Regions from separate parts of the Staphylococcus sp. AS1337 genome, predicted to be linked through region 1. Evidence: riboswitches for the same ligand, from Rfam matches in the RefSeq annotation. Region 1 holds a riboswitch; the other holds the start of a gene.
The links. A riboswitch is a leader RNA that binds a small molecule or an ion and turns the genes downstream of it on or off. The one in region 1 is predicted to bind FMN.
Positions count from the first base shown of each region.

Region 1 (6,760 bases):
AAATTTAATGACGCATCCTAGCTATAAAATAAAGAAAAAGTATGTTGTTAAATTAAAAGGGTACCTAATGAGAGAAGAAGTTAAAGCATTAGAACAAGGCATAAAATTAGAAGACGGCGTCACACAACCAGCAATCGTTAAAGTGAAAAATCAAGATAAAGATAAAAATAATACACTTGTTGAAATTACAATTACAGAAGGTCGCAATCGTCAAGTTCGTCGTATGTTTGAACACTTCGGACACCAAGTTTCTAAACTTCAACGAATTGAATTCGGACCATTAGACTTAAAAGGATTGAATGCGGGTGAGGGCAGAGTTTTAACGCCCCATGAAGTTAAAACAATTCGTCACCTTGCAGAGCACGGTAAATAGATAGTAATTTCTCTTCATCTATGCTTATGAGAATTTTTTCACAAACTTTAAGTCACAGTCACTTTTAAAGACCAACCTATGATATAATATTGTTGAATATGAAAGTAGCAGTGTGGGAGGTATATATGCATGTCAAACGAAATACTTATCGTAGACGATGAAGATAGAATCAGAAGATTGTTAAAGTTATATCTTGAAAGAGAATCTTTTGAAATACACGAAGCAAGTGATGGTAATGAAGCATATAAAATGGCTGTAGAACATGATTATGCTTGTATCTTATTAGATTTAATGCTACCAGAAATGGATGGAATCACAGTAGCATCTCGATTAAGAGAACATAAAGAAACGCCAATTATTATGTTAACTGCTAAAGGTGAAGAAACAAACAGAGTAGAAGGTTTTGAGTCTGGTGCTGATGATTATATCGTTAAACCATTTTCACCACGTGAGGTTGTGTTACGTGTCAAAGCATTATTAAGACGTACTCAAGTTGCATCTGCTGAACAAAGTGAACCGCATGCAAGAGATTTAATTGAATTTGATCACTTAGTTATAGATAATGATGCACACAGAGTGTTAGCTGATGGCAATCAAGTGAACTTGACACCTAAAGAATATGAGCTATTAATCTTCTTAGCCAAAACACCAAATAAAGTATTTGATAGAGAACAATTATTAAAAGAAGTCTGGCATTATGAGTTCTATGGCGACTTGCGTACAGTAGACACGCACGTTAAACGTTTAAGAGAAAAGTTAAATCGAGTATCAGAAGATGCTGCTCATATGATACAAACTGTATGGGGTGTAGGATATAAATTTGAAGTCAAATCAAATAATGAACCTACTTAATAGTGTAGTTGTAAAACTGTGGTTAACTATAATATTTATAGTAACTACAGTTTTAATTCTATTAAGTGCAGCTCTTATAACGTTTATACAGTCTTATTTCACTCAAGAAACAGAAGATTCTTTATTAAAAGACGCCAAAAGGATAAGCCAACTTGTTGAAAGTTCTGACGATAGAGCTACTGCTATCGAACATAGTCGTAAATTAATTGAAGGCCCTGTTGGTCTAATCATAATGAATAATAAGCATAAAGATAACCACGACAATGATGTTACAAAAAATGAAATGTTCAAAGAAATTAAAAATAACAAAGATTATGATCGCGTCTTTGATAATGGCAAACAAATTTCAGAACATGTAACGGTCAACTTTAATGATAAACAACGAACATATGTATTAATTGGTTATCCAACGAAAAATATTGAAGCAGCAAATAGTCCGAATAGTAAATATAGTGGCGTGTTTATCTATCAAGACTTAAAGACAATAGAAGAAACCAATAATGTTATTACAGTAATTATCTTAATCATTGCTATCATCTTTTTAGCAATAACAACCGTATTTGCATTCTTCTTATCGTCACGTATAACAAAGCCACTACGTAATCTAAGAACGCAAGCACTAAAAGTTTCCAAAGGTGATTATGCTCAAGTTGTACCAGTTAACTCTAAAGATGAAATTGGTGAATTATCACGTACATTTAATACAATGAGTTCTGAAATTCAACAGCATATTGACGCATTGTCATCCTCTAAAAATATTCGTGATAGTCTAATTAACTCCATGGTTGAAGGCGTTTTAGGATTTAATGACAAAAAAGAAATTATTATCTCTAATAAATTAGCCAATACAATTTTACAAATGTTAGATGAATATGCGTTAGAGAAATTAGATGAACAAAATGAGCTTACATTTAGTAGCAAAAAAACGCAATTTGAAGTTTATGAAATCAATACACGTTATTTTGTAATTATTACTAGCTATATAGAGCAAATACAGCCTGATGGTAGAAGTGGTATCGTAGCCATAATTCGTGATATGACAAACGAGCATAATATGGATCAAATGAAAAAAGATTTCATTGCAAATGTCTCTCACGAATTACGTACGCCTATATCCTTATTACAAGGATACACTGAATCTATTGTTGATGGTATCGTAACTGAGCCTGATGAAATTCATGAATCATTATCTATCGTTTTAGATGAAACTAAAAGATTGAATAGGTTGGTCAATGAATTATTAAATGTAGCGCGAATGGATGCTGAAGGTTTAACTGTAGATAAAGTTATACAACCAATTGATCCATTACTCAACAAAATGCAACAAAAATATCAAAAGCATGCTAAAGATTTAGAATTAAATATGCGTTTAAATCCAGATACACAAAAACGTTTATGGTATTTTGATTCGGACAGAATTGAACAAGTGTTAACTAATTTAATAGATAATGCATCTAGATATACTGAACCTGGAGATACACTCAACATAGACGTAAGGGAAACTAATTCAGAACAAATACTATATATATCCGACACCGGTTCTGGTATCGCACCCGAACATTTACAACAAGTTTTTGATCGCTTTTACAAAGTAGATACTGCACGTAAGCGTGGCAAACAAGGAACTGGGTTAGGATTATTTATATGTCGTATGATTATTGATTCTCATGGTGGTACTATTGATGTAAAAAGCAAACTAGGGAAAGGGACTACTTTTATCATTTCCTTACCTAAACCAGAAATTGAAGACGACAATAGTTAAGTATCGTCGCTAGATCAATAAACAATTAACAATGATTACAAATAAGAATTGTAATTTGAAATAATAATCATATATTCTGTATATTTTTATATGCAATTTATTTATCTATATATAGCTTAAAAACTGCCGGCAAAGTTAAATACTTTGTTGGCAATTTTTATACCAGTTTCAACCATTTTATTTACATCGTTAATATATTTTAAGCAAGTCTATTGTTTTTACCTGAGCAATAAGCTATGATAAATTTATAAAATTTAAGAAATTCATCTTCGGGGTAGGGTGCAATTCCCAACCGGCAGTAATTTAAGCCTGCGACCCATTTTTCTGATTAATAGATTAATGGCTGATCTAGTGTGAATCTAGAGCCGACAGTATAGTCTGGATGGGAGAAGATGGAGGGTTTATTTGTTGTGAAATTATATCCTCCTATTCTAAAAAGATGAATGGAAGGAGATAATTTAATATGCAACAACAAACAAAACGCCTCATCACTATTAGTATGTTGAGTGCAGTAGCATTTATTTTAATGTTTATAAAGTTTCCGATACCATTTTTACCACCATATTTAACTTTAGATTTTGGTGATGTACCAGCTTTGTTAGCGACATTCACGCTAGGTCCTGTTGCCGGACTTATTGTAGAATTTATTAAAAACTTACTCAATTTTCTATTCAACGTTGGTGATCCAGTAGGTCCTGTAGCTAACTTTTTAGCGGCATCAAGCTTTTTATTAACAGCTTATTTCATCACTAAACATAAAGGTGCCCTCAAGTCTCAAATTATAGGACTTAGTGTGGCTACGTTAGTTATGACAATTGTTCTAAGTATACTAAACTACTTTATTTTATTACCTTTATATGGCATGATTATGAATCTATCTGATGTAGTAGAAAATATTAAAATAGTTATTGTATCAGGCGTTATACCTTTTAATATTATTAAAGGTGTCGTCATCTCAATTGTCTTTATTCTTTTATATAACCGATTAAAAAACGTTTTACCACGTTAAAATTGTAATATAACTTTTTATCTGAAATGATAAACGCCTTTCGAAGTACCACTGAACAAGTGAGAAATGAAGGGCGTTTTTATTTCAAATATAAATATTAAGGTTCCTTTGGTGAATTTATAGGTGGAATTGTAAATAATTCAAAAGTGAGTAGCCAGAATCCAATCATTTTTACAATATGAATTCATTGGAGTAATACAACTTTATAGAATAACTGGATACAAAAAATCCGAGACAGTTATTTATGTCCCGGATTTAAATTCAATTACATCTAAGTCGTTAAATGATGCAATTGGAATAGTAGGTAGCCACTTGTTTACACTTAAATATAATGCATTTCTATTCAAATTTTAACGCATCACCATCAAATGATTCTTCTTCAATTTTAATAGAATCAGTAGGGCATCCGTCTATTGCATCTTCCATATCTTCATATAATTCTTCTGGTACCTCTGCAGTACCTTGGTTATCATCTAGTATTACATAAGCGATACCTTCGTCATCATAGTCATATATATCAGGGGCAGCGGCACCGCAAGCGCCACATGCTATGCATGTGTCCATATCAACAATTGTATATTTAGCCAATTTCTTCGCCTCCTTTGACAAAAATGCTACAATAATTACACAAATATTATTGTAATCACTGTTTATCATTTTTTCAAATGTTTTCGATTTATAAAAGTGAGGGAGCATCCATGTATAATTTAATTCTTTTTGCATACACGAAGTCACATAATTACAAAACCGAAAAAAGTATATTTAATATTATCACAGGTAAAAAATCGCATCAAACCTTTTTTGATGCCTGTAGTCAACAACTCTTATCATTGTATCATAGTATGCCTAAACTAAAATATCCTTTATTCGAACAATATTCTAGTAATTCTAACATCAACGAACAACAAATTCAAAATATCATTAGCCATCCACGGCATACATATGACAGCTTATTAAACACTTTCAATGCGCTACAATTATTAACACAAACGTTGTCTAATATCCAACATGACAATTATCAATTTGTACCTATTACACAACATAGAACAGTTCATCAAAAGGTTAAACACTTATATAAAAAAATTTCTGACGAACAATTAGAAAAATCGTTTATAACAGAACTCACATCACTTTTTCAATCTTTAACTAACCATAATAATGACATATACATTCATTATTATTTGCAAGGTTTCGAAGAAAGTATGTATACAAGACAACAAGTTAGTTTAATAGAAGCAATATCGCAGGAAATGCTTTTTGAATTAGAAATGAGGGATTTAGTAACTTTAATGTATGAAATAGAGAATGAAGAAAAGTATCCATTATTACATAGCTTGATTATTCTTCCAACATTATTAAACAAAACCGAAAAAACTTATTTAGGAATACAAAATGGATTAAACTTCAAACAACTTGCTGCCCAGCAAAATGTTAAACCTAATACAATCGATGATCATATTTTAGAATTATTTATCAAAGGATACTTAACCGATTACGATAGTTATTTAAATCATGTAGAATACAAACCATTTATGACTTATTATATAGCTAATCGCAGTGAAAGACTGCGTAGCTATAAGGACAATTTCTCTGAACTCAGTTACTTTGAAATTAAATTAATTATTGTTGGTGTCGAAAGAGGTGAACTAAATGTTACATGATGACTTGAAAAAATGGTTTGGATTTGAGTCATTTAAGCCTGGCCAAGAGGAAATTATTAATAATGTACTTAATAATATTGATACCTTAGGAATCTTACCTACTGGTAGTGGTAAAAGCCTATGTTACCAATTACCAACCTACATAAAACAAAAGCCAACTTTAGTTATCTCTCCGTTAATTTCACTGATGGATGACCAAGTTATGCAACTCAAGTTACAAGGAGAAAAAAATGTGTGCTGTATACATTCAGGCATGGATGAAAATGAAAAGCAACAAAACATTAACTACTTAAAGCAAAGTAAATTTATTTTTTTAAGCCCAGAGTTTATATTACAAAAACACAATTTCAAATTAATTAAAAGTTTAAATATCGGTATGATTGTCTTAGATGAAGCACACTGCTTATCAGAGTGGGGGTATGATTTTAGGCCGCACTATGCACTTGTAGGTAAAATCGTAAATCATTTCAATGGAGCCACCGTATTAGCATTGACTGCAACAGCACCGTCTTATTTAACTTTTGATTTAGAGCAAATATTAAGTAAATCATTTTCAGTCATAAAAAATAGTATGAATAGAGATAACATTTCACTAGCACATAAAAATTTTGCTGATGATGATGAAAAATTAAACTGGCTTTTACCTACATTAGAGCAATCAGGACCGACAATTATTTATGTATCATCTAAAAAAATGTGTCTATCATTAGCTCAAAGTATTTATAACTATGGTTTTTTAACTGGCATTTACCATGGTGATCTGTCATACCAAGAAAGACATACAGTACAACATCAATTTATTAATAATGAAATACCTATTATCGTTGCTACAAGTGCTTTTGGAATGGGTATTAACAAAAAAGATATTAGAACAATTATTCATTTCCATTTATCTACAAGTCCATCTAGTTATATGCAAGAAATAGGCAGAGCAGGCCGTGACGGTAATCAAAGCCAAGCAATAAGTCTTTATCAACCCGATGATAGCTTTCTTTTAGAGACTTTATTATTTACAGACATAATTAACATTGAGGATGTAAATGCGTATGAATTATCTCAATTTCTACCACCTGAAAAGTCAGACATACTTGATGTACTCAGTA
Region 1 covers NZ_JBOIHZ010000002.1:306,819-313,578, forward strand. The annotation lists gene ACSUE0_RS04220 (pseudouridine synthase) at 1-373, shown strand, start outside; gene ACSUE0_RS04225 (response regulator) at 503-1,225, shown strand; gene ACSUE0_RS04230 (ATP-binding protein) at 1,212-2,987, shown strand; FMN riboswitch at 3,249-3,385, shown strand; gene ACSUE0_RS04235 (ECF transporter S component) at 3,451-3,996, shown strand; gene ACSUE0_RS04240 (ferredoxin) at 4,336-4,584, opposite strand; gene ACSUE0_RS04245 (helix-turn-helix domain-containing protein) at 4,695-5,657, shown strand; gene ACSUE0_RS04250 (RecQ family ATP-dependent DNA helicase) at 5,647-6,760, shown strand, end outside.

Region 2 (6,760 bases), 280 kb from region 1:
CGTAATGTGAAGTCGAACCTCTAATCACACAACCTAAAGTGATAATGGCATCGTAATCACTTTTTTCTGCTAATTTTTTAGCTATTAAAGGAATCTCAAATGCACCAGGTACATATGCTACATCGATGTTTTCTTCTGGTACCTCATGTCTAATTAAAGTGTCTTTCGCTCCATCCAATAAACGATTTGTTATAAAATCATTAAACCTACTTACTACTATAGCAACTTTTAAATCAGAACCTATTAATTTACCTTCAAAATTCATTATATTTTCCTCCTTATATTAAGTGACCCATTTTTTCTTTTTTTGTATCCATATAATCTTGATTATATTTATTAGTTGGTACAATAAGTTCGACACGTTTAGTAATATCAATACCGTAGTTCTCTAAGCTTTCAAACTTCTTAGGATTATTACTTAATAAATTAACACTTTCAACGCCAAAATATTTCAATATTCGGGCAGCATTTTGATAATTTCTTAAGTCTTCTTCAAAGCCCAAAGCAATATTTGCTGTTACTGTATCATAACCTTGTTCAATCAGTTCATATGCTTTTAATTTATTTATTAATCCAATACCTCTACCTTCTTGAGGTAAATATAAAATAATTCCACCGTGTTCATTTATATATTTCATAGACGCTTCTAATTGTTCACCACAATCACATCTTTGACTATGAAATATATCTCCTGTTAAACATGCTGAGTGTATGCGTACATTTTCAGTTTGTTTAATATCGCCATTTACGATAGCCACTATTTCTTCGTCGCTATCTGAAGTTGTAAAACCGTACATATCGAACACACCATAATCCGTTGGCAATTTCACTTTTGCTTTTGCTTCTAATTTCGAAATAGCAGACTTACGGTATTTTTCTAAATCTTCTATCGAAATCATTACTAAGTCATGTGTTTCTTTAAATGTTTCTAATGACTCACCTTTTGCCATAGTGCCATCATCATTCATAATTTCACAAATTAATGCGGCAGGTTTAGCACCTGTTAATTTAGCTAAATCAACTGATGCTTCTGTATGTCCACGTCTTGTCAACACACCATCATCTTGTGCTATTAATGGAAATAAATGACCTGGTTTATTAAAATCATTCCCACTTACACTATCATCTATTAAAGCTCTTGCTGTCAACATTCTCTCGTCGGCGCTTATGCCTGTAGTTGTATCAACGTGGTCAATGCTAACTGTGAATTGTGTTCCATAAATATCAGAATTATTATTAACCATTGGATTTAAATCTAATTTTTTAGCTATATCACTACTGATAGGTGCACAAATTAATCCTCTACCATGCGTAGCCATGAAATTAACAGTGTCATTATGCATCCATTCAGTTATAGCTACTAAGTCGCCTTCATTCTCTCTATTTTCATCATCTACAACGATAATGCTGTCACCATTTTTTAATGCTTTTAAAGCTTTTTCTATACTATCTAATTGCATATTACCCCTCCTAAAATCCAAATGCTCTAAGTTTTTCTGGGCTCAATTCCGATTCGTTAGTATTTATAATTCGTTCAACATATTTGAATAACATATCAGTTTCTATATGCACCGGATCGCCAACACGTTTCTGATTTAAAATTGTTGATTTTCTTGTTTCTGGTATAAGATGAATATCAAACTCAGCTTCTTTTAGTTGGAAAATAGTTAAACTCACACCATCTACAGTAATTGAACCTTGACTAACCATTTGTTTAATTAGTGCAGTTGATGGTTTAATAGTAACGATTTTAGAGTTGTCTGATGCTTGTATACGTGTGATTTTAGCAACTTCATCTACATGACCTAAAACAAAGTGGCCACCAAAACGACCTTGTCCACTCATAGCTCTTTCTAAATTCACTTCAGCAGATTGAGTTAATTGGTTTAAATATGTTTTATTCTCGGTACCTTTAATAACTTGAACTGAAAAACTTTGATGATCAAATTCCACCACCGTTAAACATGCACCGTTAACACTGATTGAATCCCCGATATGCATATCTGATAAAATTGTTTGGCACTCAATCTTTAAGTTAACTACGGACTGTTGCGTTGATACTTTTTTTATGGTTCCAATTTCTTCAACAATTCCTGTAAACACCGACGATCACTTCTTTCGTAACTCTAGTTTGATATTTTGCTCAAGCATTTGTGAATTTACAATTTCAAACTGTGGTACTTCTGATAGATTAAAAATACTTTCACTTTGGAAAAATTGATAACTACCAGAACCACCTATTATTTTCGGGGCGTAATATAATATTAGTTCGTTCGTAAATTTAGATTGAAGAAATTCCGAAGTCACTGTAGGCCCTGCCTCTACTAGCACACTTCCAATCCCTCTTTGATATAAATCTTTTAATATATTTTCAATTGAACAATTAGTTAATTCTATGATTTCTACATGTTCAATATTTGTTTTTAAATTTTTATTTTGAGTATAAATCCAAATTGGTTCATTTCTTAATTGAAAAATATCTAAATTAAAATCAATTTCACCAGTTTTAGATAAGATGACTTTTATAGGATGCTTACCTTCTTCAATACGTGTAGTATATTGTGGATTATCTGCATGTATCGTGCCTTTACCTGTCAACACTGCCTCGTGTTTATGACGTAGGTGAAAGACATCATTTTTTACTGCTTTATTAGTAATCCATTTACTTTCACCTTTATCAGTCGCTTGTTTACCATCAAGACTACATGAGACTTTAACTGTAACCTCTGGAATAGATTCATTCTTAGCTATAAAGAAATCCCTATATAGTGATTCTGCCTCTGATTGAGGACGGAATATCACTTCAACACCGGCCTGTCCTAATATGTCATCACCTTCAGAGGGTAATGTTGTGTCTTTAACTGCATAGACAACCTTTTTAATACCCGCTTCAATAATTTTATTTACACATGGTGGCGTCGAACCATAATGCGTACATGGCTCTAGCGAAATATATATAGTTCCTCCTAGCGCATTGTCTTGGGCCATATCTAAAGCTTGTACTTCAGCATGCTTACCACCTTTTTGCAAATGGGCTCCCATGCCAACAATACGGCCATCATTTACTACTACAGATCCAACTGGTGGGTTCAAGCCCGTTTGGCCTTCTACCATTTTTGCTAATTGAATAGCGTAATTCAAATAATGACTCATTTTATCACCTCTAAAAAATAAAAAAACACCTGAACTTAACATTTCAGGTGTGGGATATATATTGATATAACATTTTTAGCAATAGTAAAATATACACTTATACATATTCAAATAAAAGTGTATGCTAAATAAACACTTAACAAGTGCTATTTTCAAGTTATACTTCATTCTTTCTCCCATCCAGACTTTACTGTCGGCTCTAGAGTTTCACTAGATCAGCCACATTTGCTTCGACAAATGCAGGTCGCAGGCTTAATTTACTGCCGGTTGGGAATTTCACCCTGCCCCGAAAGAATATTTATGAAATTGTATTCGATGATTGAGTCAGGTAACTTTGAATAAGTTACAAAATAATGGTACTACACTTTTGAGAAAATGACAATTCTTATTATCTAAGTCGGTTTTGTTTTTTTATATTCTTTACATTACTACAATTTAAAGCACAAAAAAATTAGTTGTAACCCAGTGACGTCTAGTCAAATTATGAATAGACGTCAGGATTAATTCACAACTGATTTAGTTAATTTATCATTGTGCAATTTATCCCTAAATAGTAAACTCCTTTATTTTGTAGTTAATAAATGGTCAACTACATTAACAGCTTGTTTTACAATCATCATTACGCCATTACGTGATTGATTAATTCCATTTGTTAATTGGCCGAGCGCATACATATGTTTCAGTGTGCCATAGCGAGGACTTATAATTTGATTAGTTTCAGCGACAATTTGAATTCCACCAAGTGGATGCGCTTGTACAACCTGTCTGTTCTCGAGATTTAATACGAGTTGGTCATCGCCATCTAAATCTGCAAGTTGTGTCTTTGATCCTGTAGCATTAATTACAATATCATACCGTTCTACTGACGCATCTTTATATTTAAAGTTGAACTTATTATCATTATATTGAACATCCTCTAAATCACTCTTAATTTTAATCGTGCCATGGTTAATGTGATCAATCAATAATCGTGCTGTTTGAGGCGGCATCGGATTTGAATTCTCTTTTAATATAGGCTGATAATTAGTTAAAAACCGTTTTTGGTCCTCTCTACTTAAACTATTCCAAATCCAATTTAAATTTTCTTTCGTTAATTCAAGTATACTTTGTAATTTCCCTAATTCATCAGCATGTTCTAAATCATAAGTTAAATCTTTAATTGAATCTCCTTGACTACGATGGATTAATGTTTCGACATCAATATTATGTAATGCACAATCTTTCAAGAATAACTTTATTGCCTCATCTAGAGGTACATTGCCAAAATGCTTGTGCTTTATCTCATTAAATTTTTCTGGAGTTACATATTCAAAGTCGATGTCAGGCATCACACCTCTTACACTTGGCAATCGTCCTTTTCGACTAGCAATAGTAATAGGCAGTTTAGGATGATGTGCCGTTACATAACGAATAACATCTAAGCTTGCTAATCCTGTACCTATAATAGCGATTTCATCGGAATCTTGTACATCGTTTAATGTGTTATAGGTCGGATATGGTGTTTTAATATAACCGCGTATCCCCTTTAAGCCATATGGATCATGGTATGACAGAGTACCAATAGTCAAAAAGACAACATCATACTTTTTACAATTTTCCATTTCTTTAGAAGTACAAACACAATATGTCACATCTGTCTGCCCTACTTCTGACTCAATAAATACTTCATTAACTTCTTCTTTGATTGTATGTATATTGTCGTAATCATGATTAAACTTCTGTAAATAATCTTTCATATAATGACCAAATATAAATCTTGGCAAGTATTCTGGATTTGAAAATTTAAATGTAGATTGCATTTCATACCATTCATAAAACTCTCTATGGTTATCTAAATTCAAAGACATTTGTGCTGCCGGTAGATTTATCAATAATTCTGCACTATCATTTTGAAAAGGGACACCCTGACCCATATTTATAGGATTGTCATATACATCAATATTCATTTTAGAAAAAGAGTCACTTTTCACTAATTCTTTTAAAAGCGTGACACCTGCAGTGCCCATTCCAATAATGGCAATTCTCATAGTACACTTCCTTACTAAGATTATTTGTCCTTATTATACCAGTCCTTTAGTGTATATTACACATTAATGGTCTGCTAGTATTTTATCAAGCAGTGTTATAATGTTTTGCTAAGTGTGTTAATCTTAATATATTACAATAATAGTTTTTTAATATATATAAGGAGTTCAATAATGAAACATTTAAGAAGATTTTTATTTTTCATTTTAGCAAGTACCTTTTTACTAACTAGTTGCGATTTGCCAGGATTAGGCGGCGGCCAATCAAAAAACACTGTTAAAATATCAGCTTTAGCTACTAGTGAATCACAAATTATGGCTTATATGTTAAAAGAACTTATTGAACATGATACAAAAGGCGAAACATCTGGCACTATCATCAACAATTTAGGGTCTGCCACAATACAACACAATGCATTAATGAATGGCGACGCTGATATATCAAGCACTCGTTACACTGGCACAGATTTAGTTGGTGTACTTGAACAAGAACCTATTACAGATACAAGTAAAGCTATGGTGATTACTAAAAAATTATTTAACCAAAAGTTTAATCAAACATTTTTTAATTCTTATGGTTTCGAAAACACATTCGCATTTATGGTCACAAAAGAAACCGCAGAAAAATATAATCTACAAACTGTTTCAGATTTAAAAAAAATTAAAGATAAAGTCAATGTTGGTACAGATACAACTTGGATTAAACGTGGTGGGGATGGATACGCGCCTTTCCAAAAACACTATGGCTTCGGTTTTAATTCACTTAAACCTATGCAAATCGGTCTTGTGTATGATGCGTTAAAAAATAATAAATTGGATGTGGCATTAGGCTATACAACTGATGGAAGAATAGCTGCGTATGATTTAGTTGTATTAAAAGATGACAAAAATTTCTTCCCACCATATGATGCCAGTGCAGTTGCTCCAAATAAGTTACTCAAAGAACATCCACAAATCAAAAAAGCAATCTCGAAACTCGATGATAAAATTAGTACAGAACAAATGCAAAAATTAAATTATGAAGCTGATGGTGAAGGAAAAGAACCAGCAGTTGTAGCTGAAACATTCTTAAAAAAACATAATTATTTTGATGAAAAGTAGATAACTATTAAAATGTTAATCAGTCTCAATTAATTTAAACAATCTTAAGTAGGAAGTGACACTATGAAATTTATTTTAAAAGTATTTATCTCTACGCTTATGTTCTTTATTCTTATTAGTCAAAAAAATAAAGCTAAATAAATTAGAACATCCCTAATTATAGCTATTATAAAATGTTGAATAGCCAAACGTCAGTTGACGCTTGGCTTTTTATTATAGCTATTGAAACTGAATATGAAAGCCAGCTTTTCTAAATGACCAACTAATACCTATCCCCATACAATTCTAAACAGTATTATATCCAAAACTACATAGTTACCCTTTTACAAATCAATAAACTACGAAAACAAGTATAAAAAATAAAAAAACTGCCAACAAAGTTAACACTTCATTGACAGGATAAACCATATGCTTAGCACATGGTTATTTATTGCGTTTTATGCTTTTCATCATCTTTATAAACAAAGTATTTATAATACTTA
Region 2 covers NZ_JBOIHZ010000002.1:23,775-30,534, reverse strand. The annotation lists gene ribH (6,7-dimethyl-8-ribityllumazine synthase) at 1-265, opposite strand, end outside; gene ribB (3,4-dihydroxy-2-butanone-4-phosphate synthase) at 279-1,460, opposite strand; gene ribE (riboflavin synthase) at 1,471-2,103, opposite strand; gene ribD (bifunctional diaminohydroxyphosphoribosylaminopyrimidine deaminase/5-amino-6-(5-phosphoribosylamino)uracil reductase RibD) at 2,110-3,153, opposite strand; FMN riboswitch at 3,318-3,451, opposite strand; gene ACSUE0_RS02900 (FAD/NAD(P)-binding protein) at 3,717-5,180, opposite strand; gene ACSUE0_RS02895 (osmoprotectant ABC transporter substrate-binding protein) at 5,352-6,278, shown strand; gene ACSUE0_RS02890 (N-acetylglucosaminidase) at 6,706-6,760, opposite strand, start outside.
Region 2: another riboswitch for FMN. It lies ahead of ribD (bifunctional diaminohydroxyphosphoribosylaminopyrimidine deaminase/5-amino-6-(5-phosphoribosylamino)uracil reductase RibD); the one in region 1 lies ahead of ACSUE0_RS04235 (ECF transporter S component).